One region of the Streptomyces sp. NPDC093801 genome, then DNA from elsewhere that is predicted to be linked to it. Evidence: riboswitches for the same ligand, from Rfam matches in the RefSeq annotation. Region 1 holds a riboswitch; each other region holds the start of a gene.
What was found. A riboswitch is a leader RNA that binds a small molecule or an ion and turns the genes downstream of it on or off. The one in region 1 is predicted to bind cobalamin.

Region 2: it holds a riboswitch for cobalamin, as region 1 does, so the genes downstream of both, cobN (cobaltochelatase subunit CobN) here and AB0469_RS01560 (acyl-CoA thioesterase) in region 1, are expected to answer to the same signal.
Region 3: it holds a riboswitch for cobalamin, as region 1 does, so the genes downstream of both, AB0469_RS05980 (hypothetical protein) here and AB0469_RS01560 (acyl-CoA thioesterase) in region 1, are expected to answer to the same signal.

Annotation. Positions count from the first base shown of each region.
Region 1 is NZ_JBFBDP010000001.1:329,809-338,549, reverse strand. It holds gene AB0469_RS01585 (prenyltransferase/squalene oxidase repeat-containing protein) at 1-1,942, shown strand, start outside; gene AB0469_RS01580 (hypothetical protein) at 1,939-2,871, shown strand; gene AB0469_RS01575 (energy-coupling factor transporter transmembrane component T) at 2,877-4,052, shown strand; gene AB0469_RS01570 (ATP-binding cassette domain-containing protein) at 4,049-5,704, shown strand; gene AB0469_RS01565 (ECF transporter S component) at 5,701-6,525, shown strand; partial or broken gene AB0469_RS01560 (acyl-CoA thioesterase) at 6,550-6,891, opposite strand; cobalamin riboswitch at 7,091-7,322, opposite strand; partial or broken gene AB0469_RS01555 (hypothetical protein) at 7,320-7,511, opposite strand; partial or broken gene AB0469_RS01550 (phosphotyrosine protein phosphatase) at 7,626-7,805, opposite strand; partial or broken gene AB0469_RS01545 (MFS transporter) at 7,841-8,241, shown strand.
Region 2 is NZ_JBFBDP010000017.1:36,970-48,158, reverse strand. It holds gene AB0469_RS20775 (trypsin-like peptidase domain-containing protein) at 1-114, shown strand, start outside; gene cbiE (precorrin-6y C5,15-methyltransferase (decarboxylating) subunit CbiE) at 522-1,766, shown strand; gene cobM (precorrin-4 C(11)-methyltransferase) at 1,768-2,517, shown strand; gene AB0469_RS20760 (cobalt-precorrin-6A reductase) at 2,507-3,307, shown strand; gene AB0469_RS20755 (hypothetical protein) at 3,312-3,830, shown strand; gene AB0469_RS20750 (precorrin-2 C(20)-methyltransferase) at 3,891-5,399, opposite strand; gene AB0469_RS20745 (precorrin-8X methylmutase) at 5,396-6,043, opposite strand; gene AB0469_RS20740 (cobalamin biosynthesis protein CobG) at 6,040-7,320, opposite strand; cobalamin riboswitch at 7,654-7,811, shown strand; gene cobN (cobaltochelatase subunit CobN) at 7,844-11,189, shown strand, end outside.
Region 3 is NZ_JBFBDP010000004.1:157,842-169,030, reverse strand. It holds gene AB0469_RS06005 (short-chain fatty acyl-CoA regulator family protein) at 1-726, opposite strand, end outside; gene aceA (isocitrate lyase) at 1,107-2,390, shown strand; gene aceB (malate synthase A) at 2,507-4,105, shown strand; gene AB0469_RS05990 (3-hydroxybutyryl-CoA dehydrogenase) at 4,102-4,986, shown strand; gene AB0469_RS05985 (flagellar hook-length control protein FliK) at 5,167-5,694, opposite strand; gene AB0469_RS05980 (hypothetical protein) at 6,124-7,620, opposite strand; cobalamin riboswitch at 7,761-7,908, opposite strand; gene folP (dihydropteroate synthase) at 7,990-8,787, opposite strand; gene aceB (malate synthase A) at 8,880-10,472, opposite strand; gene AB0469_RS05965 (hypothetical protein) at 10,532-10,870, opposite strand; gene metE (5-methyltetrahydropteroyltriglutamate--homocysteine S-methyltransferase) at 10,965-11,189, opposite strand, start outside.

The DNA.
Region 1 (8,741 bases):
GGACCGGGCGCCGGAAGCGGCGGCCGCGGCCCGGCTCGCCCTCGTGGCCGAGGCGACGGGCGGCAACCCCCGCGCCGTCGGCGGCCACGACCTGCTCGGCGACCTCGTGAAGGACGTATGCACCAGCGGATCGGACGCCCCCACGCCCGTACCCGGCTGCACCGTCAGGGGTGACTTTCCCACCACCTCCGGCCAGGCCGAGGGGCAGGCCCTGGCCGTGATCGCCCTGCTCGGGGGCGGCGTCCGCCCGCCCGCCGACGCAGTGGCCCGCCTGACCGACATGCAGTGCCAGGACGGTGGCTTCACCAGCATGCTGATCCGCCGCGGCGACGGCTGCGACAGCGAGCCCGGAGCCACCGGCCTCGCCGCCCTCGCCCTCCAACGGGCCGGCGGCCACGAGGCGGAGGTGGCCAAGGCCCGCGACTTCCTGAAGAAGGCCCAGCTCGCGGACGGTGGCCTGCCCGCCGCCGCGTACGGCACGGTGGGCAGCGCGTACGCCACCGGCTTCGCAGCCCAGGCCCTGCGCCACCTGGGCGAGACAGACCGGGCGGACGCGGCCGTCTCCTGGCTGTCCAAGCAGCAACTGCCCAGCGGCGCTTTCGCCTTCGAGGCCGGCGGCACCGACCCGCTGCTGTTCGCCACCGTCCCCGCCGTCATCGCCGGGGCCAAGAGCGACCTGGTCACCCTGACCACCAAGAAGCCCGAGCCCTCGCCCTCCCCGACCGGTCCCACCACCGGGCCGACGCCCCGTCCCGAGGGCGGACCGGACCTCAAGAAGGGCTCGGCCTACCTCACCGACCCCACCCGGCTCATCCAGGGCCACTACTACGAGAGCACCGCCGGCACCGGCTTCGCCGACTACGGCCTGACCATCGACGGTGCGTACGCCCTGGCCGCCACCGGCGCCGACAACGCGGCCCTGCGCGGCATCGTCGACTTCCTCGATCACGGCGGCAAGGACGGCACCGGCCGCACCCTCGCCTCCTGGACGAACATTGGCACCAAGTACGCGGGCGGCGGCTCCCTCGGCAAGGCGGCCCTGCTCGCCGAGGCCGTCGGCCGCGACCCCCGCCACTTCGGCGGCCAGGACCTGATCACCGCCCTCGCCAAGGCCGTCTGCCCGGCCAAGACCCCGGCGCCCGACCGCTCCTGCGCCGACAAGGGTGCCTACACCAACGCCACCTCCGTCTTCTCCCAGTCCCTGGGCGTCATCGCCCAGGTCCGGGCGGGGGAGAGCACCGCCGCGGCCGAGCCCATCGCCTACCTGAAGACCCTCCAGAAGCCGTCGGGCGCCTGGGTCAGCCTCATCGGCGAGCCGAGCGGGGAGGAGGTGGACTCCACCGCCATCGCCGCGATGGCCCTCGACCTCCTGCCCGACCAGCAGTCCCAGGCGGCCGTCGACAAGGCCCTCGCCTGGCTCGCAGCCCAGCAGAAGCCCGACGGCGGCTTCCCCGGAGCCTCCGGCAACTCGGTCAACTCCGCCGCACTGGCCGTCCAGGCCCTCTCCCTCGACGGCACCACGTACAAGACGCAGATCACCAAGGCCCTGGCCTTCCTCACCTCCCAGCAGAACGGCGACGGCGGCTTCAACATCGCCAAGGACGCCCAGCCCGGCTCCGACCTGCGCGCCTCCACCCAGGCCGTCGGCGGCGCCACCGGCATCTCCTTCGGCACCCTCACCCGCAGCCTCGCCGGCACCACCCCGCAGCCCACCCCCACCGGGTCGGCCCAGCCCTCCGGCACGCCCACCACCCCGAAGATCGTCACCCCCGGCGAGAACGGCGGCGGATCCGGCGGCAGCGGAGGAGGGGGCGGCGGGCTCGCCCACACCGGTACACAGGTGATCGGCATCGGCGCCGCGGCCGCACTCCTCACGCTGCTCGGCTACGGCTTCGTACGCGCTGCCCGTACCCGCCGCACGGCGAAGGGGGCCCACCAGTGACCAGCCGGTTCGTACGCGCTGTCGGCAACCTCGCGGCGGTAGTCGGGTTGACCCTGGCCTCCCTGACCGCCACCACTTCGCCGGCCGCAGCCGCCCCGCAGCCCATCGGCCAGTGCACCACCTCGGCGGGCGTCGTCCTCGCGGTCGACTTCAGCCACTGGGGCGGACCCGTCTACCGCTCCTGTGGTACGACGCCCACCACCGGCTACGAGCTTCTCAACCAGGGCGGCTGGGCCACCACCGGCACCGGCCACGACGGCCCCGCCTTCATCTGCCGCATCGGCTACAGCGGCCACCAGGGCGGCAAGCAGTTCCCGACACCGGCGCAGGACGACTGTGTCCTCACACCGCCGGCCTCGGCGTACTGGTCGTACTGGCATGCCGATCCCGGGCAGAACACCTGGACCTACAGCCAGCTCGGCGCCATGCTCTACAGGCCCAAGCCGGGCAGCGTGGACCTGTGGATCTTCGGCGGCACCAACATCGAGGGAACGGAGGGCAAGCCCACCGTCACCCCCGACCAGCTGCGTGCCCACAACAGCAAGCCCACCGGCGGCAGCGAGCCCCAGCCCAAGGACACCCGGACCGCCGCGCCGGTCCCGCCCGGCACGAACACCGGGCCGAAGCCTGAGCAGCCGGCTTCGCCGCCCCAGCAGTCCACGACCCCTTCACCGACGATCCCCGCACCCAGCTCCAGCCCCACCGCTTCGGCCACCCCGTCAGCCAGTACCTCCGCGTCCTCCCCTCCGCCCAGCGCCGCTGCTGCGGCAGCGCCGAGCGAGGGCCCCAAGGTCGTCGACGCGGCCCCCGCCGCGGACGCCGAACACGACGCCGGCTCGTACCTGCCCGCCGTCGCCACCGGCGCCCTGGTCCTGCTGATCGGCGGGGGCGCCGCCTACGCGGCCAAGCGCCGCCGCCGTACCGAGTAGCCCGCATGGCACGCACGATCCCGTCGGCGGCGGCCTCGCCGCCCAAGCCCGGCCCCGCGCCGGACAAGGGCGGCCGCCGCCTGCCCCGCACCCTGCACCCGGTGGCCTGGTGGATCTGGGCGCTCGCCCTGGCCACCGCCGTAAGCCGGACCAACAACCCGCTCCTGCTGTTCCTGGTCCTGGCCGTCCTCGGCTACGTCATCACCATGCGCCGCACCGAAGCCCCCTGGGCTAGAGGCTTCAAGTACTACCTCTACCTGGCGCTGACCGTCGTCACGATCCGCGTCGCCTTCCGGGCCGTCTTCGCCACCGGCATCACCCCGCACGACCACTTCCTCTTCTCCCTCCCGCACATCCCCACCCCCGACTGGTACGCAGGCATCCAGCTCGGCGGCCCGGTGTCGCTCGAGGCGCTGCTCTCCGCCGCGACCGACGGCCTGCGCCTGGCCTGCATGCTCTGCTGCATCGGCGCCGCCAACACCCTCGCCAACCCCAAACGGGCCCTGCGCGTCCTGCCCGGGGCCCTGTATGAACTCGGCGTCGCCGTCACCGTGTCGATCAGCGTCGCCCCCCAGCTCGTCCAGAGCGTCCAGCGCATCCACCGCGCCCGGCGGCTGCGGGCCGGCCGCACCAAGGGCCTGCGGGCGCTGCGCGGGATCGTCGTCCCCGTCCTGGAAGACGCACTCGAACGATCCCTGCGGCTCGCCGCCGCCATGGACTCGCGCGGCTACGGTCGGGCCGGCACCGCCACCCGCCGCTCCCGCCGGATCACCGGCGTGCTGATGCTGCTGGGCATGTGCGGGATGTGCGCCGGAGCGTATGGCCTCCTGGACGCCACGGCCCCGAAACTGCTGGGGCTGCCCGCCATGGCCGTCGGGGCGCTGCTCTGCGTGGCCGGACTGCGCCTCGGCGGCCGGCGCATCACGCGCACCACCTACCGGCCCGACCCCTGGCTCTTCTCCGAGTGGGCGGTCGCCGGCTGCGGCGTCCTCTCCGCCGTCCTGCTCTTCAGCCACGCCGGGTTTGACGCGGCCGAACTGAACCCGTCGATCTACCCGCTCAGCTGGCCCACGCTCCCGCTCGTCCCCGCCGCCGCCATCCTCCTCGCGGGCGCCGCCAGCTTCCTGGCACCCCGCCCCGCAGCCCCCGTCCCCGTACCGCGCACCGAGGCAGCCACGTGATCACCTTCGACCAGGTCTCCGTCCAGTACGACGACACCGAAGAACCCGTGATCAGGGACGTGGACCTGACCGTCGAGGAAGGCGAACTCTGCCTCGTCGTCGGCCACACCGGCGTCGGCAAGTCCACCCTCCTCGGCGCCGTCAACGGCCTCGTCCCCCACTTCACCGGCGGCACCCTGTACGGCCGCGTCCTCGTTGACGGCCGCAACACCGCCGACCACCCGCCCCGCGAACTCGCCGACGTCGTGGGCGTCGTCGGCCAGGACCCCCTCGACGGCTTCGTCACCGACACCGTCGAAGAGGAACTCGCCTACACCATGGAGCAGCTGGCGGTACCAGCCGCCACCATGCGCAAACGCGTCGAGGAGACCCTCGACCTCCTCGGCCTGGCCGACCTGCGCCACCGCGCCCTCCACGAACTCTCCGGCGGACAGCAGCAGCGAGTCGCCATCGGCTCCGTCCTCACCGCGCATCCCCGGATCCTCGTCCTGGACGAACCCACCTCCGCCCTTGACCCGACCGCCGCCGAGGAGGTCCTGGCCGCCGTCACCCGCCTCGTCCACGACCTCGGCGTCACCGTCCTCCTCGCCGAACACCGCCTGGAGCGCGTCGTCCAGTACGCCGACCGCGTCATCCACCTGCCCGGCGACGGCCGCGTCGTCTCGGGCCCGCCCGCGGAGGTCTTCCGTACGACGTCCATCGCGCCGCCGATCGTGGAACTGGGCCGTGCCGCGGGCTGGGACCCGCTGCCCCTGTCGATCCGCGACGCCCGCCGCGCCGCCGCGCCCGTACGTACCCGGCTGGCCGGCACGGTCCCCGGTCCGGCCCGCCCCCTGACCGCGTCGGACCGGAGCACTCTCCTGACCGCCCGCCGCGTGACCGTGACCTACCACGGCGTACCGGCCGTCCGTGAGGTGGACCTGACCCTGCACGGCGGTGAGGTGACCGCGCTCATGGGCCGCAACGGCTCCGGCAAGTCCTCCCTTCTGTGGGCCCTCCAGGGGTCGGGCCCCCGCACCGCGGGCTCGGTGGGCATACCATCCGGCCCGGGGAAGCCGGCCGATCCTCGCAAGCTTCCTGCTGCCGAGGCCCGCAAGCTCGTGGGTCTGGTTCCGCAAACCCCCACGGACCTGCTGTACCTGGAGACGGTGAAGCAGGAACTCGAGCAGGCCGACGCCGAGTCGGGAGTGACTGCGAACGGAACCCCGGCCCGCGCGTTCCTGGATCGCCTGGCGCCCGGCATACCCGACACCACCCATCCGCGCGACCTCTCCGAGGGACAAAAGCTCGCCCTGGTCCTCGCCGTCCAACTGGCCGCGGCACCGGAGGTCCTGCTCCTCGACGAGCCGACCCGCGGACTGGACTACCGGGCCAAGGAGCAGTTGATCCGGATCGTCGATGACCTGGCCGCCGAAGGCCGGGCCGTCGTCATCTCCACCCACGACGTCGAATTCGTCGCCCGAGCCGCCGACCGCGTCGTGGTCATGGCCGACGGGGACATCGTGGCCGACGGTCCGACCACCGAAGTTATCGTCGCCTCACCGGTCTTCGCCCCGCAGACCGCGAAGATCCTCGCACCGCACCCGTACCTCACCGTCGCCCAGGCGGTCGACGCCCTCAGTGACGACGACGGAACGGACACGGCCCCATGACCGCGCTCAGCCCCGCCATCCGCATCGGCCCGCGTGCCGCCCTGGTCATCGCCCTGGCCGCCTTCCTCGGCATCGTGGCCTTCTTCTGGCCGTTCCTCGTCGCCCCCGGAAAGTTCGGCTCGAACTACGCCCCGCCGCTGATCTTCGGCGTGCTGCTGGTGATCGTCCTCTCCGTCGTCATCTCGGAGATCGCCGAGGGCGGCATCAACTCCAAGGCCCTCGCCATGCTCGGCGTGCTGTCCGCCGTCAATGCGGCCATCCGCCCCCTGGGCGCGGGCACCGCGGGCATCGAGACTGTCTTCTTCATCCTCGTCCTCGCCGGCCGCGTCTTCGGGCCCGGCTTCGGCTTCACGCTGGGCTGCACCTCGCTCTTCGCCTCCGCGCTGATCACCGGCGGGGTCGGGCCCTGGATGCCGTACCAGATGTTCGGCTGCGCCTTCGTCAGCATGCTCGCGGGCCTCCTGCCCAGGGCCACCGGCCGCCGCGAGGTGCTCATGCTCGCCGCCTACGGCTCGGTCTCCGGGTACCTCTTCGGGTTCCTCCTCAACCTCTCCTTCTGGCCCTTCTCCCTCGACCCCAACAGCTCCATCGCGTACCTGCCCGGTCTGCCCTTCACCGAGCAGTTCCAGCGCTACCTCGCCTTCGACCTCGCGACCTCCCTCGGCTGGGACACCGGCCGGGCCGTCACCAACCTCATCTGCATCTGCCTGGCCGGCCCGGCCGTCCTGACCGTCTTCCGCCGAGCCGCCCGCAAGGCCCGCTTCCAGGCCCCGGTCCGCTTCAGCCGCTCGCCCGAGCGCACGGACGCGGCCGGGGCCTGACAACGGACCTGCCTACACCTCCAACAGGCCGGGGACCGGGCGGGGACGGCCCTCGGCATCGATGGCGACGAAGGTCAGCAGGGCGGTGGCCACGTCGGTGGCGGGGGTGGTGGTGGCGTTCCAGCGTTCGGCGGTGACGCGTACGGCCACCGTCATGGAGGTCCGGCCGGCGCGTTCGAGGAGGGCGTGGACGGTGAGGAGGTCCCCGGCGCGGGCGGGGGCGAGGAACGTCATGCGGTCCACGGAGACCGTCACGGCTGGCCCGTCGGCATGGCGGCCCGCCGACGCTGCGGCCGCGTCGTCGATGAGCTTCATGACGACGCCGCCGTGGATGGTGCCGTAGAGGTTCGTGTCGTGCTCGCTCATGATGTGGGCGAGGGTCACACGGGAGTCGGCCGGCGCCTTGTGGGCGCGGGAGCCTGCGGTGGTGTCCGTGGTCACGGAACTCTCCTTCGCGAGTCGTGGCTCGACCCGACGGCGTGCCGCGGGCGCGAAGGAGCGACGGGACTGGTGGTGCCCGCTGCCGCCGGCCCGCCCACGAGGCCCTCGGGTCTCCGTACGCGCTCGTCGCGCACGGGCAGCGGGCAGGTCTTCGGACTCACGGACACGCCTGCCGGTCTCCCGGCGGGCACCTACTGACCGTCGCTTCCCGGGACCGTTCTGTTCTCCGGTCCCAGTGCGTATGACGGCGGTCGTTCCCGCTCACCGCTGCGGGGCAGTCCCGGATTCCCACCGGGTTCCCTCTTACGACGCATCCCGCCTGGCGGACGGGGCGAACCAGCTGCGCCCTCACCCTAGGTCACAGCTCCGAGCATTTCGGCGGCTGAACCGGATGGCGTATGTCTCATGTCCTGGCCAGAAGACTCACCCGACAGCTTTCGCCTGGTCGGAGCCCATGCCCGGATGCCGTCGGCCACCGGGTGGGTCGTGGTGATCTGGACGTTCGTGAACCCGGCGGCCTCCAGCCCGGCGCGGTACTCGGCGAAGTGGGAAGTTCGTGCGCCTGGCCTATGGCACGCCGCCCCCAGTGAGGTGTCCGTCAGCCGATCAGTTCAGTCGAGGTACTTCTTGCCGGGGAAGTACGGGCAGGCGTCGCCTCAGCCCATGGCGCTCACGTAGTCGGATGCCTGGACGGCCTCGGTGGTCAGTACCTTCGGTCTCTGGGCGGAGATGTCGATGCCGAGCTCGGCCATGGCGGCCACGGCGGACGGGTTGATCGCGTCGCCGGGCACGGAATCTGCGGACCGGACCTCGACGCGATCCCCGGCGAGGTGGCACAGGAAGCCGGCGGCCCTCTGGGGGCGTGGCCGGCGTTCTCTACGCCACCCTTGCCCGCCACTTGGGCGTCACCGCCCGCACCGTCACCCTGATCGCCCTCGGCACCCTTTCCACCGCAGCCTCGCCACCGTCGCCAGCCCGTACGCCCTACTCGTTGCCGTGTCGGTCCTCGCGGGAGTGATCCGCGGCAACCTCACCCTCCTCCAGGCCACTGCCGTCACCGACCGGTGGGGCACCACCCATTACGGCCGGCTCTCCGGACTCCTCGGAGCCCCAGCCCACGCCGCAGCCGCCTTCGTCCCCTTCGCCGGTGCCGTCCTGGCCAGACCACTCGGCGGCTACCCTGCGCTGTTCTCTTTACTTGCAGCGCTGTCGATCACTGCCGCAGTGACAGCCCTCGGAGTCTGCGCACAAAGACCGCGAAGCCCTCGTCCATGATCGAGCGTGAGTCAGGGTGGGTGCTGGCCGGAATTTGGTCCCAGACTGGTCCGGGAGCACACCTGATGTGGCGTCAGGAAAGTCAGCATCTGGTCAGCATCAGTCCCTGAGTATTCCTGAGGAGCTGTCTGACGTGACGCCTGGTCGGCGGCGTCAGAACAGCCCTGTTAACGCAGAAGCGCAGGCTGCGAGGCTTCTCGACAGCGAGGACGATGTTCCTTTTTATCTTCGTCTCAACATGCCTCCGTGTAGAGTGCGTAGTGCCCTTGACCTGCAGAAAGCTGGCAGGGAGCCGTCTTCTAGGAGTCCAAAATGCTGCGCACCATGATCAAGTCCAACATCTGACATTTGGTCATCTGTGCAGGTCAGGGCCATGATGACCGGGCCCAGGTCAGCAAACACTCAGCATGAGACCGGACCCCGTTCCGGCGATGCTGACCTCCGGGCGAGACAGCGGGGGGCCGGGCCGGCGGTCGCCCGCACGGCTCCGGAAGGCTCCC
Region 2 (11,189 bases), on a different contig from region 1:
ATCCTGATCGGGGTCATCGGCGGGCGGGACGGCGGCGGGGACGAGACCACCTCGTACAGCAGCTACTTCGGCGACGACGTACGGGCGCTGTACGAGCGGGCCGTGCGCGGATAGGCCGTGGCCTTCGGACCGGGCCGGTCCGCGAGGGTGCGCGGGCGTCGTCCGAGCCGGCTGGGTGGTTGTCCGGGGTGTCGTCCATCCGCCGAGTGTGGAGCGACCCGTGACGGCGGGGGCAGGTTCCGTCCGGGGCGGACGGGGGCACGGCGGGGGCGGACGGGGGCACGCCGTCGCGCCGAGGCCCTGCGGCCGGTGCGCGGCGCACGACGGGACGGCGGCGGGCGCGCCTCCCCGCCGGCCGGATCCGCCTCCCGGCCGCCCGAGTACGCCTGCGCGGCGGCCGCGAGCACCGTCCGGCGGTGGCGTCGTTCCTGGTCACCCTGGCACGGAAGCCCGGTCCGCGCCCCAGTAAGCTGCGGGTCCGTCCCGCGCCATCCGCCCTCTCCCGTTCCCGAGGTACCGCAGTGAGCTCCGCAGCACCCCCCGCAGCCGTGGCGGTCGTCGGCCTCGGTGCCGACGGCTGGGCCGGGCTCACCGCCGCCGCCCGGGAGGCGCTGGCCGGCGCCGAGGTGCTGATCGGCGGGCCCCGGCAGCTGGACCTGCTCCCGGCCGGCGAGTGCGCCGGTCTGCGGGTCGCCTGGCCGAGCCCGCTGCGCCCCGCCGTGCCGAAGCTGGCGGCCGAGCACACCGGGCGCCGGATCGCCGTACTGGCCAGCGGGGACCCGATGTTCTACGGGATCGGCCGCGCCCTCTCCGAGGAGCTGGGCCCCGACGCGCTGCGCGTCCACCCGCACCCCTCCTCCGTCTCCTACGCCTGTGCCCGGCTGGGCTGGCCGGTGGAGGACACCGAGGTGGTGACCGTGGTCGGGCGGCCGGTGGCCCGGGTGGCGGCCGCGCTGCACGAGGGGCGGCGGCTGCTGGTGCTGAGCGCCGGAGCGGCGACCCCGCACGAGATCGCCGCCCTGCTGCGCGAGCGGGGCTTCGGCCCGAGCCGGATGCGGGTCCTCGAACAGCTGGGCTCCGAGCGCGAGGACGTGTACGGGGGCACCGCGGACGGCTGGGCGCACGAACCCGGCGACGCCCTCAACGTCGTGGCCGTGGAATGCCGCCGGGATCCCGCCTCCCCGGTCCCCCGGCTCGGCGCCACCCCCGGCCTGCCCGACGCCGCGTACGAGCACGACGGCCAGCTGACCAAGCGCCACGTCCGCGCCGCGACCCTGTGCGCCCTGGCCCCCGCCCCCGGCGAACTGCTGTGGGACATCGGCGGCGGCTCCGGCTCGATCGGCATCGAGTGGATGCGCACGCACCCCTCCTGCCGGGCCGTGGCCGTCGAGCGCGTCCCCGAACGGGCCGCCCGCATCACCCGCAACGCGGCCGCCCTCGGCGTCCCGGGCCTGCGCGTGGTCGTCGGCGCGGCCCCGGCGGCGCTGGACGGACTGCCCGCCCCCGACGCGGTGTTCATCGGCGGCGGCCTCACCGCCCCGGGCCTGCTCGACGCCGCGTGGGCGGCGCTGGCCCCCGGCGGCCGGCTGGTCGTCAACACCGTGACGCTGGAGTCGGAGGCGGTCCTCGCCGAGCACTACCGGCGCCACGGCGGCGAACTGGTGAAGCTGGCCGTCGCCCACGCCGTGGCGGTCGGCGGGTTCACGGGGTGGCGGCAGGCGATGCCCGTCACCCAGTGGTCCGTGACGAAGACGCAAGGAGACTGAGATGACCGTGTACTTCATCGGCGCGGGCCCCGGCGCCGCCGACCTGATCACCGTGCGCGGCGCCCGCACCCTCGCCGCCGCCCCCGTCTGCCTCTACGCGGGCAGCCTGGTCCCGCGCGAGCTGCTCGACGACTGCCCCGAGGGGGCCCGGCTGGTCGACACCTCGCAGCTGAACCTCGACGAGATCGTCGCCGAGTGCGTACGGGCCCACGAGGCGGGGCAGGACGTGGCGCGGCTGCACTCCGGCGACCCGTCCATCTTCAGCGCGGTCGCCGAGCAGATGCGGCGCCTGGACGCGGCCGGCATCCCCTACGAGGTCGTCCCGGGCGTGCCCGCGTTCGCGGCGGCGGCCGCCTCGCTCAAGCGGGAGCTGACCGTCCCGACCGTCGGCCAGACCGTGATCCTGACCCGGATCGCCCAGCAGGCCACGCCGATGCCGCCCGGCGAGGACCTGGCCACGCTCGGGCGCAGCGGAGCGCTGCTGGTGCTGCACCTGGCCACCCGCTACGTGGACCGCGTCGTGGACGAACTCCTGCCGCACTACGGGGCCGAGTGCCCGGTGGCGGTGGTGGCGATGGCCAGCCGCCCCGACGAGCTGATCCTGCGCGGCACGCTCGCCGACATCGCGGGCCAGGTGAAGGAGGCGGGGCTGGTGCGCACCGCGGTCATCGTGGTGGGCCGGACGCTGGGCGCGGAGCAGTTCCGCGACAGCCACCTCTACTCCCCCGAGCGGGACCGGCATGTCTGCTGAACCGGGCGCTGCGGGCCGGCCCGGGCGGCACGTCCTGATCCTGGGCGGTACGACCGAGGCCCGCCGGCTGGCGGAGGCGCTGGCCCGGGACCCCGTGCACGCCTCCTCGTACCGGGTCACGAACTCCCTCGCCGGCCGGGTCGCCTCTCCCGTGCTGCCGCCGGGCGAGACCCGGATCGGCGGCTTCGGCGGGGCCGCGGGGCTGGCCGGCTGGATCGCCGCCCACGGCGTCACGCACGTCGTCGACGCCACGCACCCCTTCGCGGAGCGGATGAGCTTCCACGCGGCCGAGGCGGAGGCGCTCACGGGCGTGCCCGTGCTGGCGCTGCGCCGGCCCGGCTGGAGTCCGGGCCCGGGCGACGCCTGGACCTTCGCGGACGACCTCGCCGGGGCGGCTGCCGTACTGCCCTCGCTGGGCGGGCGGGCCTTCCTGACCACCGGCCGCACGGGCCTGCACGTCTTCGCGGACCTCACCGGCACCTGGTTCCTGGTGCGTTCGGTGGACCCGCCGCAGGGGCCGGTGCCGCCGCGCCTGGAAACGGTGCTGGCGCGCGGGCCGTTCGGCCTGGAGGAGGAACGGGAGCTGCTGGCCCGCCACCGCATCGACGTGCTGGTCACCAAGGACAGCGGCGGAGGCGCGACGGCCCCCAAGCTCACCGCCGCGCGCGAGGCCGGGATCCCGGTCCTGGTCGTCCGCCGCCCGCCGGTCCCGGAGGGGGTGGCCCGCGCGGAGTCGGTGGAGGAGGCGCTGCGCTGGCTCGGCGGCGAAGGGCCGCACCCTCTAGGCTGAAGGAATGCGGATACGTCACTCCCTCGTCCTCGTCCTGGCCCTCGCCGCCGCGTCGGCGCTCGTCACCGGATGCGGCGGGAGTGCGGCGCCCGAGTCCAAGGGCTGGGAGCCCGACGACGCGCTCCAGCGGGCCGACGAGCTGCTGGGGAAGGGCGTCTCGGACGGGGCCCGCGTGACGATGCGGGGGACGGGTTTCCTCAAGGCCGGCATGGAGAAGACCCTGGAGACCGGCGGGGAGCGCCCGTACCGCTTCGACATCGCCTGCGACAGCGAGGAGAGTCCGCGGGTCACCCTGGTGCTGTCGCGCGAAGGCGGCTCCGGGGACCGGTCGTTCGACGTGTCGTGCACCGCCGGCGAGGTCACCCGGCTGAACCTGCCGGCGGGTTCGGCGCTCAACGCGCACATCGACCCCGCCCCGCAGGAGGACTCGCCCCCGGCCGGGGTCGTGTCGTGGCAGCTGGTCACCGTCGACCCGTCGACGGTCCAGGGCTGCGCGGACGCCCTCGCGGGCTGCCCGGGCTGAGCCGCGTCGGCCCGGCCGGGGGGATCCCCCGGCCGGGCCGCGCTCACCCCGTCCGCAGGGTCACGGGTACCGGCGCGGGGTCCACGTCACCCGCGCGCCGTCGGCCCGCTCGGTCACCTGCGTCTGCGAGGAGCCGATCAGCAGGATCGTCCGCATGTCCACCTCGGACGGCTCCAGTTCGCCGAGCGTGACGATGCGCACCGACTGCTCGGGCCCGCCCACGTCCCGGGCCACGACCACCGGGGTCTGCGGCGCGCGCAGCTCCAGCAGCAGCTCCCGCGCCTGGGCCACCTGCCAGGTCCGGCTGCGGGAGCCCGGGTTGTACAGGGCGAGGACCAGGTCGGCGGCGGCCGCCGCGCGCAGCCGCTCCGCGATGACCTCCCACGGCTTGAGCCGGTCGGAGAGCGAGACAGTGGCGTAGTCGTGGCCCAGCGGGGCGCCGGCCGCGGCGGCCGCCGCGTTGGCCGCCGTCACTCCCGGCAGCACCCGTACGGGCACGTCCGCGTACGGGGCCTGCCCGGCCACCTCCAGGACCGCGGTGGCCATGGCGAAGACCCCGGGGTCGCCGCCGGAGACCACGGCCACCCGCTTGCCGCGCCGGGCGAGGTCGAGGGCGAACTCGGCGCGCTCGGACTCCACCTTGTTGTCGGAGCCGTGCCGTACCTGGCCGGGCCTGACCGGCACCCGGTCCAGGTAGGTGGTGTACCCGACCAGCACTTCGGCGTCGGCCAGCGCCCGCTTCGTCTCGGGGGTCAGCCACAGCGGCCCGGCCGGGCCGGTGCCGACGACCGCGACCTCGCCGGGCCCGGACGGCACACTGCCCGGGTTGCCGATCCGGCTGGGTACGACGGCGACGGCGAAGTACGGAACGCTGTCGGGGTCGGTGTCGGCGAGGACCCCGGTCCGCTCGCCCTCCATCGTGGCGCGCTCGACGTATCGGGCCTCGGCGAGCCGCCCGCTGCCCTCCATGGCCCGCCGGACGGCGGGGAAGGTGCGGCCGAGCTTCATGACGACCGCCGAATCGGTGGCGGCGAGGCGGGCGGTGAGCTCCTCCTCCGGCAGGGTGCCGGGCAGGATCGTCAGCACCTCCTCGCCCTCCACGAGCGGGGTGCCGAGGCGGGCGGCGGCGGCGCTGACGGAGGTGACGCCGGGGATGACCTCGGCCTCGTAGCGGTCCGCGAGCCGCTTGTGCATGTGCATGTACGAGCCGTAGAAGAGCGGGTCCCCCTCCGCGAGCACGGCGACGGTCCGGCCCGCGTCCAGGTGCGCGGCCAGGCGGGCGGCGGAGGCCTCGTAGAACTCCTCCATCGCGCCCTGGTAGCCGCCGGGGTGGTCGGTGGTCTCGGTGGTGACCGGGTAGACCAGCGGTTCCTCGAGGTGGTCGGAGCGCAGGTGCTTCGCGGCGATCGAGCGGGCGATGGAACGGCCGTGGCGGGCGCTGTGGTACGCGACCACGTCCGCCTCGGCGATCACCTCGACGGCCCGCAGGGTCATCAGCGACGGGTCGCCGGGGCCGAGTCCGACCCCGTACAGCCTGCCCTTGGCCCGGTTCTGGTCCTGCCCGCTCATTCTTCCTCGCTCGCGATCGCGTTGACCGCGGCGGCCGCGATGGCGCTGCCGCCGCGCCGGCCGCGCACGATGAGGTGGTCGAGGGCCGAGGGGTGGGCGGCGAGGGCGTCCTTGGACTCGGCGGCGCCGATGAAGCCCACGGGCACGCCGATGACGGCGGCGGGGCGCGGGGCACCCTCCTCGATCATCTCCAGCAGCCGGAACAGTGCGGTCGGGGCGTTGCCGACGGCGATCACGGCGTTCTCCAACAGGCCCCGGTCGCGCCAGACTTCGAGGGCGGCGGCGCTGCGGGTGGTGCCCATCTTCGCGGCGAGCGCGGGCACGGCCGGGTCGGAGAGGGTGCAGATCACCTCGTTGTCGGCGGGCAGCCGCTTGCGGGTGACCCCGCTGGCGACCATCTGCACGTCGCACAGGATCGGCGCGCCGGCGTGCAGCGCGGCGCGGGCCCGCAGGACGACCTCGGGGGTGTAGCCGAGGTCCTGGGGGAGGTCGGTCATGCCGCAGGCGTGAATCATGCGCACCGCGACCTGGGCGACCGAGGCGGGCAGCCCGGAGAGGTCCGCCTCGGCGCGGATCGTGGCAAAGGACTGGCGGTAGATCGCGGCGCCGTCCTTCTCGTACTCGAACACGGTGTACTCGCTCATTTCTTCACTGCGGCTTCGGTTGTGGTGGGGGTGGTGCGCGCGGCCGTGAGGGCGGCCGCCAGGTCTGCGTGCGGGACGGGCCGGCCGTCGAGGGCGTACCCGTCGGGGGTGGCGACGATGTCCACCCAGGCCGTACCGCGCGGATGCCCGCACCGGCGGGCGCAGCCCGACCAGTGCACGGGCAGCTCCGCGGCGTCGGTCTGCCCCTGTACGACGGCACGCGCGTCGGCGCGTACGTCCGCGAGGGACTTGGCGCAACCGGGCCTGCCGGTACAGGCGGTGACGGTCCGCCAGGGACTTCCGGGCCGGACGGCGAGGCCCGCCGCCTCGACGCGGGCGGCGCCGTCGGCTGCCGCGCGCGGGAGGACGACGCTGCGCCACGGGGTGACGCGCAGCTCCCCCTCCCCGCCGTCGGCGGCCTCGGCCAGGGCCCGCCACTGCGCGGAGTCCAGCCGGCCGAGCGGGGGCAGGACGCACAGTCCGGCCGCGCCCACGCTCCCGGGCCGGGGCGGCTCGGCGTACGGCCACTCCACCTCGGGCACGCGCCCGGCGGCCACCCCCGCCTCCGCCAGCCGCCGCACGAACTCGCGCTCGTCCAGGGCGTGTTCGGAGGGCAGCTCGGCGATCCGCCAGGCCCGGGTCCCGGCGTCCCGGGCGGCGTCGAGGAAGTACTCGGCGGCGCACAGCGCGGCCCGGGCGGCATCGGCGGCCCCGACCTCGACGGCGCCGCCGCCGCTCCCGAGCCGCACGAGCACCCGTCCGTCCGCCCCGCCGAGCACGGTCACGTCGGGGTCGAGGGCCGCCACGTCCCCGCGCCCGTCGTCGAGGGCGAACAGGAACCGTCCGGACAGGTCCGCGGCCCGCGCACTGGCGCACAGCAGCCGGTCGAGTTCCCGGACCCGGTCCACGACCTGGGGCCCGGCCACCGGGGTGGCCACGATGTTGCGCACCCGCTCGTGGCCCGGCGCCGGCAGCAGCCCGGCGCCGTCCAGCAGCTCCGCGAGCCCGGCGCCGCAGCCGTCGGCGAGGCCGCGCAGCTGGACGTTGCCGCGGGAGGTGAGTTCCAGGTGCCCGTCGCCGAACCGGTCGGCGGCGTGCCCGAGCGCGAGGGCCTGCCGGGTGGTGAGCAGCCCGCCGGGGATCCGGACGCGCGCGAGGTACCCGTCGTCGGCGGCGTGCAGCCGCAGCGCGCCGGGGCAGGCATCACCGCGGTCACGTATGACGGGTTCGTCCCGCGACGCGGCGGAAGGTGGCTGGGGCGACATGGCCGCGAGCATACCCACGATTGCCCACCCCCGACCTGTGTCCGTCGCCACCCCGACCAGCGGGATTGAGCCCCGCCGGGCAAAGTCCGGCCTCGCCGGCGCGTGAGGCTCGGGGTCCGGGGCGGAGCCCCTGGGAACACCTCCCGGCGGTGGCTCGGGGACGAACGGGCGAAGGGCGGGGCGGGGAGCCGGCTCCGGGCGGCGGCCCCCGTCCCCCGCCCGGCGTTTGCGGCGCGGCCCCCGGGGCAGAGCCCCCACGGCGCACCGCACGCCACCGGACCGCACGCCACCGCACCCCGCCACCCGCGAGCCCCCCACCCCACCTCCCGGCCAGGGAAAAGGCCACCTAAGATGACCTTCCGGCGGACCACTCGGCCCGTCACCGCCGAGGACGGCGACATGGGAGGAAGCCCGGTGCGATTCCGGCGCGGTCCCGCCACTGTGAGCCCCGCGGAGCGATCCGCGGGGTGAGTCAGGAACTCCCGCTGTCCTCACTGCCCGGGGCGCGGAAACCCCGAGGAAGGCCTGCCGCCGCATGATCCTGCTGCTGTCGACGTCCGACACCGATCTGCTCAGCGCCCGCGCCGCGAACACCGCCGGCGGCCCCGTGCCGTACCGGTTCGCGAACCCCTCCCGCCTCCCCCTCGACGACCTCGACGGCCTCCTCGACGGCGTCGGGCTGGTCGTCGTACGCCTCCTCGGCGGCCTGCGCGCCTGGCAGGACGGCCTCGACGTGCTCCTCGCCCCCGGCCAGACCCGCCCGGTGGTGGTCCTGACCGGCGAACAGGCCCCGGACGCCCAGCTGATGGAGGCCTCCACGGTCCCGATCGGCATCGCCGCGGAGGCGCACCGCTACCTCGCGCACGGCGGCCCGGCCAACCTCGACCAGCTGGCCCGCTTCCTCTCCGACACCGTCCTGCTCACCGGCCACGGTTTCGAGCCCCCGGCCGCCTCCCCGACCTGGGGCCCCCTGGAGCGCCCCGCCACGGAGGCCACCGGCCCGCAGGTCGCGGTGCTCTACTACCGCGCCCACCAGATGAGCGGCAACACCGCCTTCGTGCACGCCCTCTGCGACGCCGTCGAGGCCAAGGGCGGCCGTCCCCTCCCCCTCTACGTCTCCTCCCTGCGCACCCCGGAGCCGGAGCTGCTCCGGGCGCTGGAGCAGGCGGACGCCATCGTCACCACCGTCCTCGCGGCCGGCGGCACCCGCCCCGCGACCGCCTCGGCGGGCGGGGACGACGAGTCCTGGGACGCGGGCGCCCTGGCCGGGCTCGGCGTGCCGATCCTCCAGGCCCTGTGCCTGACGGGCTCGCGCAGCACCTGGGAGGAGAACGACGAGGGCCTCTCCCCCCTCGACGCCGCCACCCAGGTCGCCGTGCCCGAGTTCGACGGCCGGCTGATCACCGTCCCGTTCTCCTTCAAGGAGATCGACGAGGACGGCCTGCCCGCCTACGTGGCCGACGCCGAGCGCGCCTCCCGCGTCGCCGGCATCGCCGTGCGCCACGCCCGCCTGCGCCACATCGGGCGCGCGGAGAAGCGGATCGCGCTGGTCCTCTCCGCGTACCCCACGAAGCACTCCCGCATCGGCAACGCGGTCGGCCTCGACACCCCGGCCAGCGCCGTGGAGCTGCTGCGCCGCCTGATCGCCGAAGGCTACGACTTCGGCCCCGTGGAGGAGATCCCGGGTCTGGTCTCGGGTGACGGCGACGAGCTGATCCGCGCCCTGATCGAGGCCGGCGGCCACGACCAGGACTGGCTCACCGAGGAGCAGCTGGCCCGCAACCCGGTCCGCATCCCGGCGGCCGACTACAAGCGCTGGTTCGCCGAACTCCCGGCCGACCTGCGCGAGAGCGTCGAGGAGCACTGGGGCGAGGCCCCGGGCAACATGTTCGTGGACCGTTCCGCGAACCCGGAGGGCGACATCGTCCTGGCGGCCCTGCGCCGCGGGAACCTCCTCATCCTCATCCAGCCGCCGCGCGGCTTCGGCGAGAACCCGATCGCGATCTACCACGACCCGGACCTGCCGCCCTCGCACCACTACCTGGCCGCGTACCGCTGGATCCAGGCGGCCGCGCAGGACGGCGGCTTCGGCGCCGACGCGATGATCCACCTGGGCAAGCACGGGAACCTGGAGTGGCTGCCCGGCAAGAACGCGGGCCTGTCGGCCTCCTGCTCCCCGGACGCCGCCCTCGGTGACCTGCCCCTGGTCTACCCCTTCCTGGTCAACGACCCGGGCGAGGGCACGCAGGCCAAGCGCCGGGTGCACGCCACCCTGGTCGACCACCTGGTCCCGCCGATGGCGCGCGCCGAGTCGTACGGCGACATCGCCCGCCTGGAGCAGCACCTGGACGAGTACGCCCAGATCAGCTCCATGGACCCGTCGAAGCTCCCGGCCATCCGCGCCCAGATCTGGACCCTGATCCAGGCGGCGAAGCTCGACCACGACCTGGGCCTGGAGGAGCGCCCGGACGACGACGGCTTCGACGACTTCCTCCTCCACGTCGACGGCTGGCTGTGCGAGGTCAAGGACGCCCAGATCCGCGACGGCCTGCACGTCCTGGGCGGCGCCCCGACCGGCGAGGCCCGCGTCAACCTGGTCCTCTCCATCCTGCGCGCCCGCCAGATCTGGGGCGGCACCTCCGCGCTGCCCGGCCTGCGCGAGGCCCTCGGCCTCGACGAGTCGGCGGCCACCCGCACCTCGGCGGACGCCGTCGAGGAGACCGCCCGCGCCCTGGTCCAGGCGATGGAGGACGCGGACTGGGCCCCGTCGGCGGTGGCCGCGGTCGCGGCGGGCCACCCGGCAGCCGTCTCCGACATCCTCGCCTTCGCCGCGCACGAGGTCGTCCCCCGCCTGGCCGGCACCACGGACGAGATCGCCCACGTGGTCCGCGCCCTGGACGGCGGCTTCGTCCCGGCCGGCCCTTCGGGCTCCCCGCTGCGCGGCCTGGTCAACGTCCTCCCGACCGGCCGCAACTTCTACTCGGTCGACCCGAAGGCCGTCCCCTCCCGCCTGGCGTGGGAGACGGGCCAGGCCCTGGCCGACTCCCTCCTGGCCCGCTACCGCGCCGACCACGAGGACGAGTGGCCCGCCTCGGTCGGCCTGTCCCTGTGGGGCACCAGCGCCATGCGCACGGCCGGCGACGACGTGGCCGAAGCCCTGGCCCTCCTGGGCGTCCGCCCGGTCTGGGACGAGGCCTCGCGCCGCGTCACGGGCATCGAGGCGATCCCCCTCGCGGAACTGAACCGTCCCCGCATCGACGTCACCCTCCGCATCTCGGGCTTCTTCCGCGACGCGTTCCCGCACGTCATCGGCCTCCTCGACGACGCGGTCCGGCTGGCGGCCTCCCTGGACGAGCCGCACACCGAGAACTTCATCCGCGCCCACGCCCAGGCCGACCTCGCCGCCCACGGCGACGAGCGCAAGGCGACGACCCGCATCTTCGGCTCCCGACCCGGCACCTACGGCGCGGGCATCCTCCAGCTGATCGACTCCCGCGACTGGCGCACCGACGCCGACCTCGCGGAGGTCTACACGGTCTGGGGCGGCTACGCGTACGGCCGCGGTCTGGAGGGCCGCCCGGCGCGCACCGAGATGGAGACGGCGTACAAGCGCATCACCGTCGCCGCGAAGAACACGGACACCCGCGAGCACGACATCGCGGACTCGGACGACTACTTCCAGTACCACGGCGGCATGGTGGCCACCGTCCGCGCCCTGCGCGGCACGGCCCCCGAGGCCTACATCGGCGACTCCACCCGCCCGGAGACGGTCAAGACCCGCACCCTCGTGGAGGAGACGAGCCGGGTCTTCCGCGCCCGCGTGGTCAACCCCAAGTGGATCGAGGCGATGCGCCGCCACGGCTACAAGGGCGCCTTCGAAC
Region 3 (11,189 bases), on a different contig from region 1:
CTCGGCGGCCAGCCGGTCGAGCTCGTCTCCGTATTCGAGGAGGGCGAGCTGGGTGGCCATCCGGAAGGCCTGCTGGCCGGGGCGGAGCCTGCTCGACAGGTGCAGGGCGCGGCCCTCGGCGTCGTAGTGGTGCAGCCTGTCGGAGTCCGCGGTGATCCTCACCCCGTGCCGGTCGGTGAGGCGGTGCGTCAGGGCGCGGATGACGTCCCCGGGGCGGATGCCGATCTCGCGGGCCAGGTCCTCGGCGGCGAGGTCGGTGTCGTGGAGGTAGTTCTGCCGCCGGTAGAAGAACTCGCGGATCTCCTCGTGGGGAGAGCGCGGCGCCTCCGCCGGACCCCCACGGCCTTCGGCCGCGTCGGCGAGCCGCTCCGCCAGGAGCTGGCCGCGTCGCCCGAGGTCCAGCAGGACGGCGGCGACCGCGGGCATCCGGGTGGCCAGCTCGGCCAGGTCGGAGGAAGAGACACGGGCTTCGGCGACCTCCTTGGCCAGAGCCTCGCGAAGGTCGGCCACCATGCGGCTGGTGTCGCGCTCCGAGAAGAACCCCGGGTCCACCCCGAAGGCCTCGGTGAGGCGCAGCAGCACCGGAACGGTGAGCGGGCGGGAGTCGTGTTCCATCTGGTTCAGGTAGCTGGGCGAGATGCCCAGAACCCTGGCCAGGTCGGCCTGCGTCATGCGCCGCTCTTCACGCAGCCGCCGCAGCCGTGCTCCCGCGTAGGTCTTGCTCACCGGACTCCTCCACCGTCGGACGGGTCCCGTCAGCATACGGCGACCTGTACCCATCGGTAACCTTCGCAAGGTTGGCAATTTCAGCCTCGAAGATTCGCAAACCTTGGCAGCCGTCCCTCCTTGATGGCACCCAGTGCCAATGCCAGAGTCAGTCCTGCGGCCAGCCGGAACCGGTGGCCGGGAAGGACCTCAGAACTTCGATTCATGCCCTAATTTCGATGCTCTGGCGCGTCCGCTCCTGGCGGATCGGCAGCATTGCTCAGCTCCAGCCCACGGGCGGGTTCGGCGGCCGCACCTTCTTCACTAGGCACAGAGTGCCAATGCGTGGATCCCTACCGGGGGCATTGGCAAGACAAGCGACGACGGAAACGGTGACGGTCATGGCAGAGGCGAACAAGGCGGCGGCCGAGCAGCTCAAGCAGCGCTGGGCGGACGACCCGCGGTGGGCGGGCATCGAGCGGACGTACTCCGCCGAGGACGTGGTCCGCCTGTCGGGCAGCGTCCGCGAGGAACACACCCTGGCCCGGCGCGGCGCCGAGCGCCTGTGGCGACAGCTCCACGAGCAGGACTACATCCACGCGCTCGGCGCCCTCACCGGCGGCCAGGCCGTCCAGCAGGTCCGAGCGGGCCTTCAGGCGATCTACCTGTCCGGCTGGCAGGTCGCCGCCGACGCCAACCAGGCCGGACACACCTACCCGGACCAGAGCCTGTACCCGGTCAACTCCGTCCCGCAGGTAGTGCGTCGGATCAACAACGCCCTGCTGCGCGCCGACCAGATCGCCACCGCCGAGGGCGGCACCGACACGACGGACTGGCTCGCGCCGATCGTCGCCGACGCCGAAGCCGGCTTCGGCGGACCGCTCAACGCCTTCGAACTCACCAAGGCGATGATCGCGGCCGGCGCCGCGGGCATCCACTACGAGGACCAGCTGGCCTCCGAGAAGAAGTGCGGCCACCTCGGCGGCAAGGTCCTCGTGCCGACCTCGCAGCACATCCGCACCCTGAACGCGGCCCGCCTGGCCGCCGACATCGCGGACACCCCGACCCTGATCATCGCCCGTACCGACGCCCTCGCCGCCACACTGCTGACCAGCGACGTCGACGAGCGCGACGCCGAGTTCTGCACCGGCGAGCGCACCGCCGAGGGCTTCTACCACGTACGCAACGGAATGGCACCGGTCATCGCCCGCGGCCTGGCCTACGCCCCGTACGCCGACCTCATCTGGGTCGAGACTGGCACCCCGGACCTGGCCCAGGCCCGCGAGTTCGCCGAGGCGATCCACGCGCAGTACCCGGACCAGATGCTGGCCTACAACTGCTCGCCGTCCTTCAACTGGAAGGCCGCCCTGGACGACGACCAGATCGCCAAGTTCCAGCGTGAGCTCGGCGCCATGGGCTACCGCTTCCAGTTCATCACCCTCGCCGGTTTCCACTCCCTCAACCACGGCATGTTCGACCTCGCCCGCGGCTACGCCGAGCACGGCATGACCGCGTACGTGGACCTCCAGGAGCGGGAGTTCGCCGCCCAGGCGCAGGGCTTCACGGCCGTCAAGCACCAGCGCGAGGTCGGCACCGGCTACTTCGACCTGGTCTCCACCGCGGTCAACCCCGCCTCCTCCACCACGGCGCTCGCCGGTTCCACCGAGGAAGAGCAGTTCCACTAGAACCTCCGCTCTTCGTCCAACCGGGTACAGCCCGGCGCTCTGCCGCTCACCGTCCGACGGCGCCCGAGGGGGTTCTCCTCGGGCGCCCGCCGCCCACCGCTGAGGAGAAGAACCTCATGTCACGCACGCCCCTGATCAGCAGCGTCCGGGTTCTCGGCGCGCCGGCTGAGCGCCACGAGGAGATCCTGACTCCCGAGGCCCTGGAGTTCATCAGCCGGCTCGACGCCGCCTTCGCGGACCGCCGCCTGGAAATCCTCAAGGAACGCCGACGCCGCTCTGCCCACCTGGCCTCCGGGACGCCGCTGGACTTCTCCCGCGCCACGGCCGCTGTCCGCACCGACACCGACTGGCGCGTGGCCCCGCCGGCCCCCGGCCTGACCGACCGCCGAGTGGAGATCACCGGCCCGCCGGAGCGCCGTATGGCGATCAACGCGCTGAACTCCGGGGCCAAGGTCTGGATGGCCGACTTCGAGGACGCCACCGCACCCACCTGGAACAACGTCATCGGCGGCCAGCTCAACCTGCTCGACGCCATCGAGCGGCGCATCGACTTCACGACTCCCGAGGGCAAGGAGTACCACCTCGGCGCGGACCTCGCGACCATCATGGTCCGCCCGCGCGGCTGGCACCTGACCGAGGAGCACCTGGAGATCGACGGCCGGCCCGTGTCCGCCTCGCTCGTGGACTTCGGTCTGTACTTCTTCCACTGCGCGCAGCGGCAGATCGACGCCGGCCACGGCCCGTACTTCTACCTCCCGAAGCTGGAGAACCGTACCGAGGCCCGCCTGTGGAACGACATCTTCGTGTTCGCCCAGGACCTCCTCGGAATCCCCCGCGGCACGGTCCGCGCCACCGTCCTGATCGAGACGATCACCGCCGCGTTCGAGATGGAGGAGATCCTCTACGAACTGCGCGAGCACAGCGCCGGGTTGAACGCGGGCCGCTGGGACTATCTCTTCAGCCTCATCAAGACCTTCGGCCACCGCACCGACTTCCAGCTCCCCGATCGGGCCTCGGTCACCATGACCGCCCCGTTCATGCGCGCGTACACCGAACTCCTTGTCCGTACCTGCCACCGCCGAGGTGCGCACGCCATCGGCGGCATGGCCGCCCACGTTCCCAGCAAGGACCCGGACGTGAACGCCGCCGCGTTCGCGAAGGTCCGGCTCGACAAGGAACGGGAGGCCGAGGACGGCTTCGACGGCTCCTGGGTCGCCCACCCCGGCCTCGTCCCCCTCTGCCGCGAGGTCTTCGACGGCGTCCTCGGGGACCGGCCGAACCAGCTGGAACGCACTCGGGAGGACGTCGAGGTCACGGCCGCCGACCTGCTGTCCGTCCGCAGGATCGCGGCCCCGCCGACCTCCGAGGGCATCCGCTCCAACGTGGCCGTGGCCCTGCGTTACTTCGACGCCTGGCTGCGCGGCAGGGGCGCCGTGGCCCTGAACGGCCTGATGGAGGACGCGGCCACCGCCGAGATCGCCCGCGTCCAGATCTGGCAGTGGCTGCGCCACGACCGGGTGGACCGGGGCGCCGTCGTCGATCTCCTCGACGCCGAATGCGCGGCCCTGGAGGCCGAGGACCCGCAGGCACTTACCCTCGAAGCCCGGGAGGTCTTCGTGGACTCGGCACTGTCGATGCAGCTCCCGCCGTTCTTCACGCCCGCCGCCTACACCCGTCACCTGGTCCGCCGCATTCCCGCGCAGGTGAACGCGTGAACGCCCTCCCGCAGCCTGCCGGCATCCGGCGAGTCGGTGTCGTCGGCGGCGGCCAGATGGGCGCGGGCATCGCCGAGGTGTGCGCCCGAGCCGGCCTCGACACCGTCGTGGCCGAAGCGGACGCCACCGCCGCCCGAGCGGCCGGTCAACGCGTGGCCGTTTCCCTGGAGCGAGCGGTGCAGCGCGGCAAGCTCGACCGCTTCTCCGCCGAGGACGCCCTGGCCCGCCTCGTCTTCACCGGCGACCTGGAGGATCTTGGTGACCGGCAGCTCGTCATCGAGGCCGTCACCGAGAACCCCGAAGCCAAAACGGAGATATTCACGGCCCTCGACAAGATCGTCGCGGATCCGGAGGCCATCCTCGCCACGAACACCTCGGCCATCCCGATCATGCGGCTGGGCATGGCCACCGGCCGCGCCGACCGGGTCGTGGGCCTACATTTCTTCAACCCCGTTCCCGTCCTGCCGCTGGTCGAGGTCGTCTCGTCCCTCCACACGTCGGCGGATACCCTCTCGGCAGTCGAGACGTTCGCCCGTGATGCTCTAGGGAAGACCACGGTCCGGTCCCAGGACCGGGCGGGCTTCGTCGTCAACGCGCTGCTGGTCCCGTACCTGCTCTCCGCCATCCGCATGGCCGAATCCGGGTTCGCGAGCGCCGCCGACGTGGACGCCGGCATGGAGCTGGGCTGCGCTCACCCCATGGGCCCCCTCAAGCTCGCCGACCTGATCGGCCTCGACACCGTGGTCGCGATCGCGGAGTCGCTGTACGAGGAATTCAAGGAACCCCTGTACGCCCCGCCCCCGCTGCTCCAGCGGATGGTGCAGGCGGGGCTGCTGGGGCGCAAGAGCGGCCGAGGGTTCCACACATACGGCCGGGTCTGAGGGACCCGGCACGGCTCCGGAGCTGAGGGTGCACCGGAGGTACGCGGGAACGGTGGGGGTGCGGCGAGTGGTGTCGTCGCGCTCTCACCGTTCTTCGTTCCATCAAATCGCGAAGCGAGGCGCTGCGGGACGGGGCAGCAGCCCTGACGGTCACGGCTGGGCTGCTGCACCCGGGCCCGCCTACGGGCGGACGGGGGCGACGCGGGGCTGCGGGTTCGTGCTCGCGGTCTTGTTCAGGGAGAACGACCAGCCTTCGAAGCTGCCGAGCGCAGGCTTGCGTGCCGAAGCGCCGGACGTGCTGTAGGTCCAGTTGCCGCCGTTGGGGGCGTGCCAGTACGACCAGTAGGCGGAGGCCGGAGGCGTGTTCACACACGCCTCGGTGGCGGCGGTGGGCTTGCCCTCGATGCGGCAGATGAAGGCCTCGCCCCAACGCTGGGTGCCGGCGATCGAGAAGCCGGCGTTCTTGAGGGCTGCGAGCCCCGTGGCCTGGTCGCCAGGGGCACAACGGGTGATGGTCGATCCGCCGAGCTCCTGGAAGTCGACGACGACCGTGACGCCGTTGCCGTTCGGGCAGTAACCGGCAGTTCCCAGACCGGTCAGCGCCGTTGCTTCCGGAGCGGTGGCCACGTTGACCGCGCCCAGTCCCAGGACCATGGCGATGGACAGCACGGCGGCGCGCATCGCGCGTACGGCATGCCGATACGTCATTCTCATAAGGGTTCTTCTCTCTCGTTCGAGGCCGCTCAGTCGGTGATACGGCCAAGGACACACAGGCTCCGGCGGGTACGCCGGGCTTGGATTGGGTCAAGGTGACCGGCGCCTCCAAGGCGGTCCGGCGCAGGGTGGCCGACACAACGCGGCCGATAACGGCGGCCACGGACGGAGAGCCGGCCTTCAACAGCCCAGGCACGAGCAGGGATACGGCGACCAGCGGGAGGCTTGAGCCGGGGCCGCAGACCAGGCCGGCACCACCGATCGACCACGGTGACGCCATTGCCTTCTGAGCAGTGGCCCGGGGTGCCCTTGTCGCGCTCGACCGAGTATGAGATCCGCGTGGAGCCATACGGATCTCGGCGGAGCCGAAGGCCAGAGTGAGCGCCCCGGACCGGAAACTGTGTCAGCGCGGCGCCTTGAGCGTCACGCGTGTGACCCCCGCTTGCGCTTGGCAGTGCGGAGCGCGGTGTAGCCGCCCGCGGTCAGTGCAACTGCCGTGCCCCCGAGGAGCAGGGCGTTGCTGCCGGTGCTGGCCAGAGGGCCGCTCCCGCCACTGGCGGCGGAGCCGTTCGGCACCGTGCCTGTCGTGGAGGCCGGGCCGGCGGATCCGCCCGCGGACGGGGTGCCGCTCGGGGTGGGGGAGGCGCCGCCGCTCGCAGTGCCGGACGGGCTTCCGCTCGGGGTTCCGGAGGGACTCTTCGAGGGGTCAACCGACGGCTTGCCGCTGGGGCTCTTGGAGGGGTCCCCCGACGGCTTGCCGCTCGGGTCGGGGCTCGGCTTCTGGTCGGTGAGGCCGATCTTCGCGAGCGGGACCTGTGCCAGCGCCAGCAGAGCCTGCGGGGTGGACCGGCGCCACTGGTCGCGCCCGAATTCCGGGATGCCGTCGGCTTTGGCCCCGTCCAGTGCTTCGTCGTTGTAGGCGATGGCACCGATCTCTGCCGACGCTGCGCCCGCGTTGGCCGCGCTGATCTGGCGAGCCTTGATCCAGGAAGCAGCCTTGTCCGCGGCCTCCTGGTGGCCCGTGGCCGCCAGTGCCTGGCCTCCCAGGCCCGTGCTGTTCGCGTTGGGGAAGGCAGTGGGGCCGGACCCGATCAGCGAACCGTCGGCCTGCTGAACCTTGGCCAGCCAGTCACCGCCCTTCTTCGCCGCCGAGGCGGCGCCTTCGACACCATCGTCCGCCGCCGCGAGCAGAGCTTGCACGGCCATGGCCGTCGAATCGGGGTCGAGTATCGCGTCGGCACCCTGGGCATCGCAGTTCCCGGTCACCTTCGTGCTGCCGAAGGCGTACGGGTAGAGGCGGAAGCCGCCGGCGGCGCACTGCTGGTCCATCAGGAAGTCGACGGTGCTCTGCGGCACGTCCCCGCTGCGTGCGAGACCGAGGACGGCCAGGGACTGGCCGAACGTGTTGCTGCTGTCCTCGCCAGAGGTGATCTTGTCCTTCACCCGGCCCTTCTCCGCACCCGAGCCGGGCCCTGCGATCAGGTCGAGGGTTTCCTGGCGCAGGTCGTACTTGCCGAACTTGGTGGGGTCCTCCCCGGCAGCCACGGCCGCGTACAGGAGCTTGGCGGTGGCGCCCGACACCCGCTGGCCGGGTTCGCCCCAGGCGTCGTTGCTGTTGTAGTCGCGTACGTGCGTCTTGAGGTTCGCGACGACTTCCGCGGCGGCCTTCTCGTCCGCCCCTGTGGCCTTGAGGGCGATAAGGGTGTCAATGGTCAGGCCCCAGTCGGACTGCCCGGGGGAGAAGCCGGGTATCCCGCCGTTCTCGAGCTCGCCGGCCTGCCAGCGGGCAGCGGCCGTGGCGGTGTCCGGCTGGGGTGCTGCGGCCGCGCTGGGCGTGAGGGTGATCAGGCAGGCGGCGAGGAACGAGCCCCCGGCGCCGAGAGCGGCGCCAATCTTGACCGGTGGTCTGACGCCGAGCATGGCGCAGATCCCTTCGAGAAGAGGCCGGCAACAGGCTCCCGGAGGGCTGTCGCAGGAGGAAACCCTGCCGTGCATTCGGAAACGAATGGGGCAGGGTCCAGGGCAGTTGCCGGGCTTCGTGCTGCAGACCATGACAGTGGGAAGCGGTACACCTACGCAATGGGTGATCCGACTCGTGACAGATGATTTTCTGCCACTTACGGTTGCAGGTCAGTGCCGGATTCACACCGGCTTTCCCCAATTGATAGGCATTCAGTTGTCGTTCCACCTGCGAGTGGAACGACCGCATGCTACGTACTTTTGCGCCACCGCCGCCACCCTTGTCAGGTGCGGTACGCGCCACACGCGCCCGGCTGGACCTGGGGCTGTTCAGCGGGCCGCAGCGATCGCGCGAGCGACCCTGACCGCGTCCGCCGTCGCACGGGCGTCGTGGACCCTGACGGCCCAAGCTCCCTGATAGGCGGCGATCGCGGAGAGCGCGGCAGTGGCGGCGTCCCGCCCGTGTGCGGGTGGCGGTGTGCCGTCCGCGTTCGCCAAGACGTGTCCGAGGAATCTCTTCCGGGAGCCCGCGACCAGTACGGGACGGCCCAGCGAGCACACCTCGGCCAGGCCGGCGACCAGACTGAGGTCGTGCTCAGCTCGTTTGGCGAAGCCCAGCCCCGGGTCGACCACCAGCCGCTCCAGAGGGATGCCGGCGGAAACCACAGCCTCGACACGGGCTCCGAGTTCCGTGACAACCTCCCGCACCACATCCTCGTACACCGCGCGGCTGTTCATGTCGTGGCTGAACCCCCGCCAGTGCATGACCACGAAGGGCACGCAGCCGGCTGCCACGGCCGGGACCATGGCGGGGTCTGCCAGGCCCCCACTGACGTCGTTGACAAGGACAGCGCCGGCGTCGATTGCCCGTGCGGCGACAGAAGCGCGCATGGTGTCGACGGACACCAGGACACCTTCGGCCGTCAGGTCCCGAACGACCGGGATGACGCGCCGCAACTCCTCCTCCTCGTCGACGCGGGAGGCCCCGGGGCGCGTCGACTCGCCACCGACGTCGACCAGATCGGCGCCTTCAGCCGCGAGATCCAGACCGTGCTTGACCGCGGTTGCCGTGTCGAACCAGTAACCGCCGTCGGAGAACGAATCAGGGGTCACGTTCACCACGCCCATGACCGCGCACCGGTCCCAGTTCGGCAAACCCGCGACGACGCTTTCCTCAAGGCTGCTCGCGCGCGATGTACCCGTCCGGGCGCTGAACGAACTCATGACGACACCGCCGCGTGGCGGACCAGGTGGCGGCGGTACGCCTCGGGGGTGAAGAAGGCCGGCAACTCACGCGTCGAGATCGACCGTTCGAGGACCTCACGAGCCTCGGAAACCAGTGCGCCGGGCTGTTCTCGGGTCAGGGTGGCGGACTCGTTGTCGATCAGACCGCGCAGTTCCTCCTGGGAGATCAGGCGATGCCGAGTCCACTGCCAGATCCGGGCTCGGGCGATCTCGGCCGTGGCCGTGTCCTCCAGCAGCCCGTCCAGAGCGACGGCCCCCTGTCCGCGTAGCCAGGCATCGAAGTACCGCAGTGCAACAGACACGTTCGACCGAACCTGTTCCCTCGACGGAGGCAGGGTGGAGCGGCGTACGGACAGCAGATCGGCCGCGCTCACCTCCACGTCGCCGAGCGCGCGGTGAATCTGGTGCGGGCGGTCGGCGAGGACTCGATCGAAGACCTTGCGGCAGACGGGTACAAGGGCGGGGTGGGCGATCCAGGCCCCGTCGAAACCGTCTGCGGCCTCCCGTTCCTTGTCGAGGCTCACCTTGGCCAGCACGGCCTGGTCGGCCGCGGGGGCCCTGTCGGGTACGTGGGCGGCGACACCGCCGATCGCGTGGGCGCCGCGCCGGTGGCAGGTGCGGACGAGGAGTTCGGTGTACGCCCTCATGAACGGAGCGGTCATGGCGATCTCGGTGCGATCCGGTAGGAGGAAGCGAGGGTGGTGGCCGAAGGTCTTGATGAAGCTGAAGAGGTAGTCCCAGCGACCGGCGTTCAGGCCGGCGCTGTGCTCGCGCAGTTCGTAGAGGATCTCCTCCATCTCGAACGCGGCCGTGACCGTCTCGATGACGGCGGTGGCTCGGATCGTGCCGCGCGGGATGCCGAGGAGGTCCTGGGCAAGGAGGAACACGTCGTTCCACAGTCGCGCCTCGTACCGGTTCTCCAGCTTGGGGAGGTAGAAGTACGGGCCGGAGCCGCTGTCGATCCGGTGCTGAGCGCAGTGGAAGAAGTAGAGGCCGAAGTCGACCAGGGACGCCGACAGGAACCGGCCTTCGACCGCCAGGTGTTCCTCTTCCAGGTGCCAGCCACGCGGGCGGACCATGATGGCCGGCAAGTCCGTACCGATGCGGTACGCCTTGCCCTCCGGGGTGGTGAAGTCTATGCGCCGCCGACACACGTCGAGCAGGGTCAACTGGCCTCCGACGATGTTCTCCCAGAGGGGGGAGGTGGCGTCCTCCAAGTCGGCCATCCACACCTGGGCGCCGGAGTTGAGCGCGTTGACGGCCATGCGGGGCGTGGGAGGGCTGGTGATCTCCACACGGCGATCGGTCAGGTCGTCAGCCGGAGGTGCGACCCGCCAGTTGGGAGCGTCTCGGACGCCCGAGGTGGCACGAGGGAAGCCCAGCGGAGATCCCGAGGCAAGGCGGTCCGAACGGTGGAGGCGTGCCGTGAGGATCTCGCGGCGGCGGTCCGCGAACGCGGCGTCGAGCCGCGCCAGGAATTCCAGCGCCTCCGGAGTGAGGATCTCGCTATGGCGATGGCCCGCAGGGCCGAGGACTTCGACGCGGCGGGTCGGTACGTGGGTGGACATGCTGACTGTCTCCAAATGTGACCGCTTTCGCGGGACCCCGGGGCCGAGGATGCTGTAGCTCAGTGCCTACGCCGTCGGGAAGAACGGCGGTGGGGAGCCCCGACAACGCGGCTGGCGTGATGCAGGAGTTCGGGTGCCGAGGCGAGCAGGACTGCAACAGGGGGCGCGGCACTTCCGGCCGAGTGATGATGTCCGGCAATGTCGTCTGCTTCGAGTGCGGCGAGCAGCGCCGAAAGGAACTCGGTCGTGTCCCTCAGCGTGTCGCGCACGACGCGCAGCCGGGCCCCCAGCCCGCCCACCTGACTGCGCATGGTCATGAGACCGGCGTATTCCTTGGGGGTCAGGGCCACCATGGGCTGCCCGTCGACCATGATGTGCCGGGGGTTCCGCTTCGCCACCTGAGACCTTCCCGTCTGCCGGGCCCGCGTCGCTCCTGTCTGGTTGTGGCCGGTCTGGGCCGGACGCCTCGGCGTCCGGCCCAGACCATGTGCATCAGCCGTTCTCGACTGCCAGCTCCGCCCTGACCTCGCGGGCGGCGGCGACGAGGTTCTCCAGGGAGGCACGAGTCTCGGGCCAACCGCGGGTCTTGAGACCGCAGTCGGGGTTGACCCACAGCCGCTCCGCCGGGATGGCGTCCAGCCCCTTGCGCAGGAGCCCGGCGGCTTCGTCGGTGCTCGGGACGCGCGGGGAGTGGATGTCCCAGACGCCGGGTCCGGC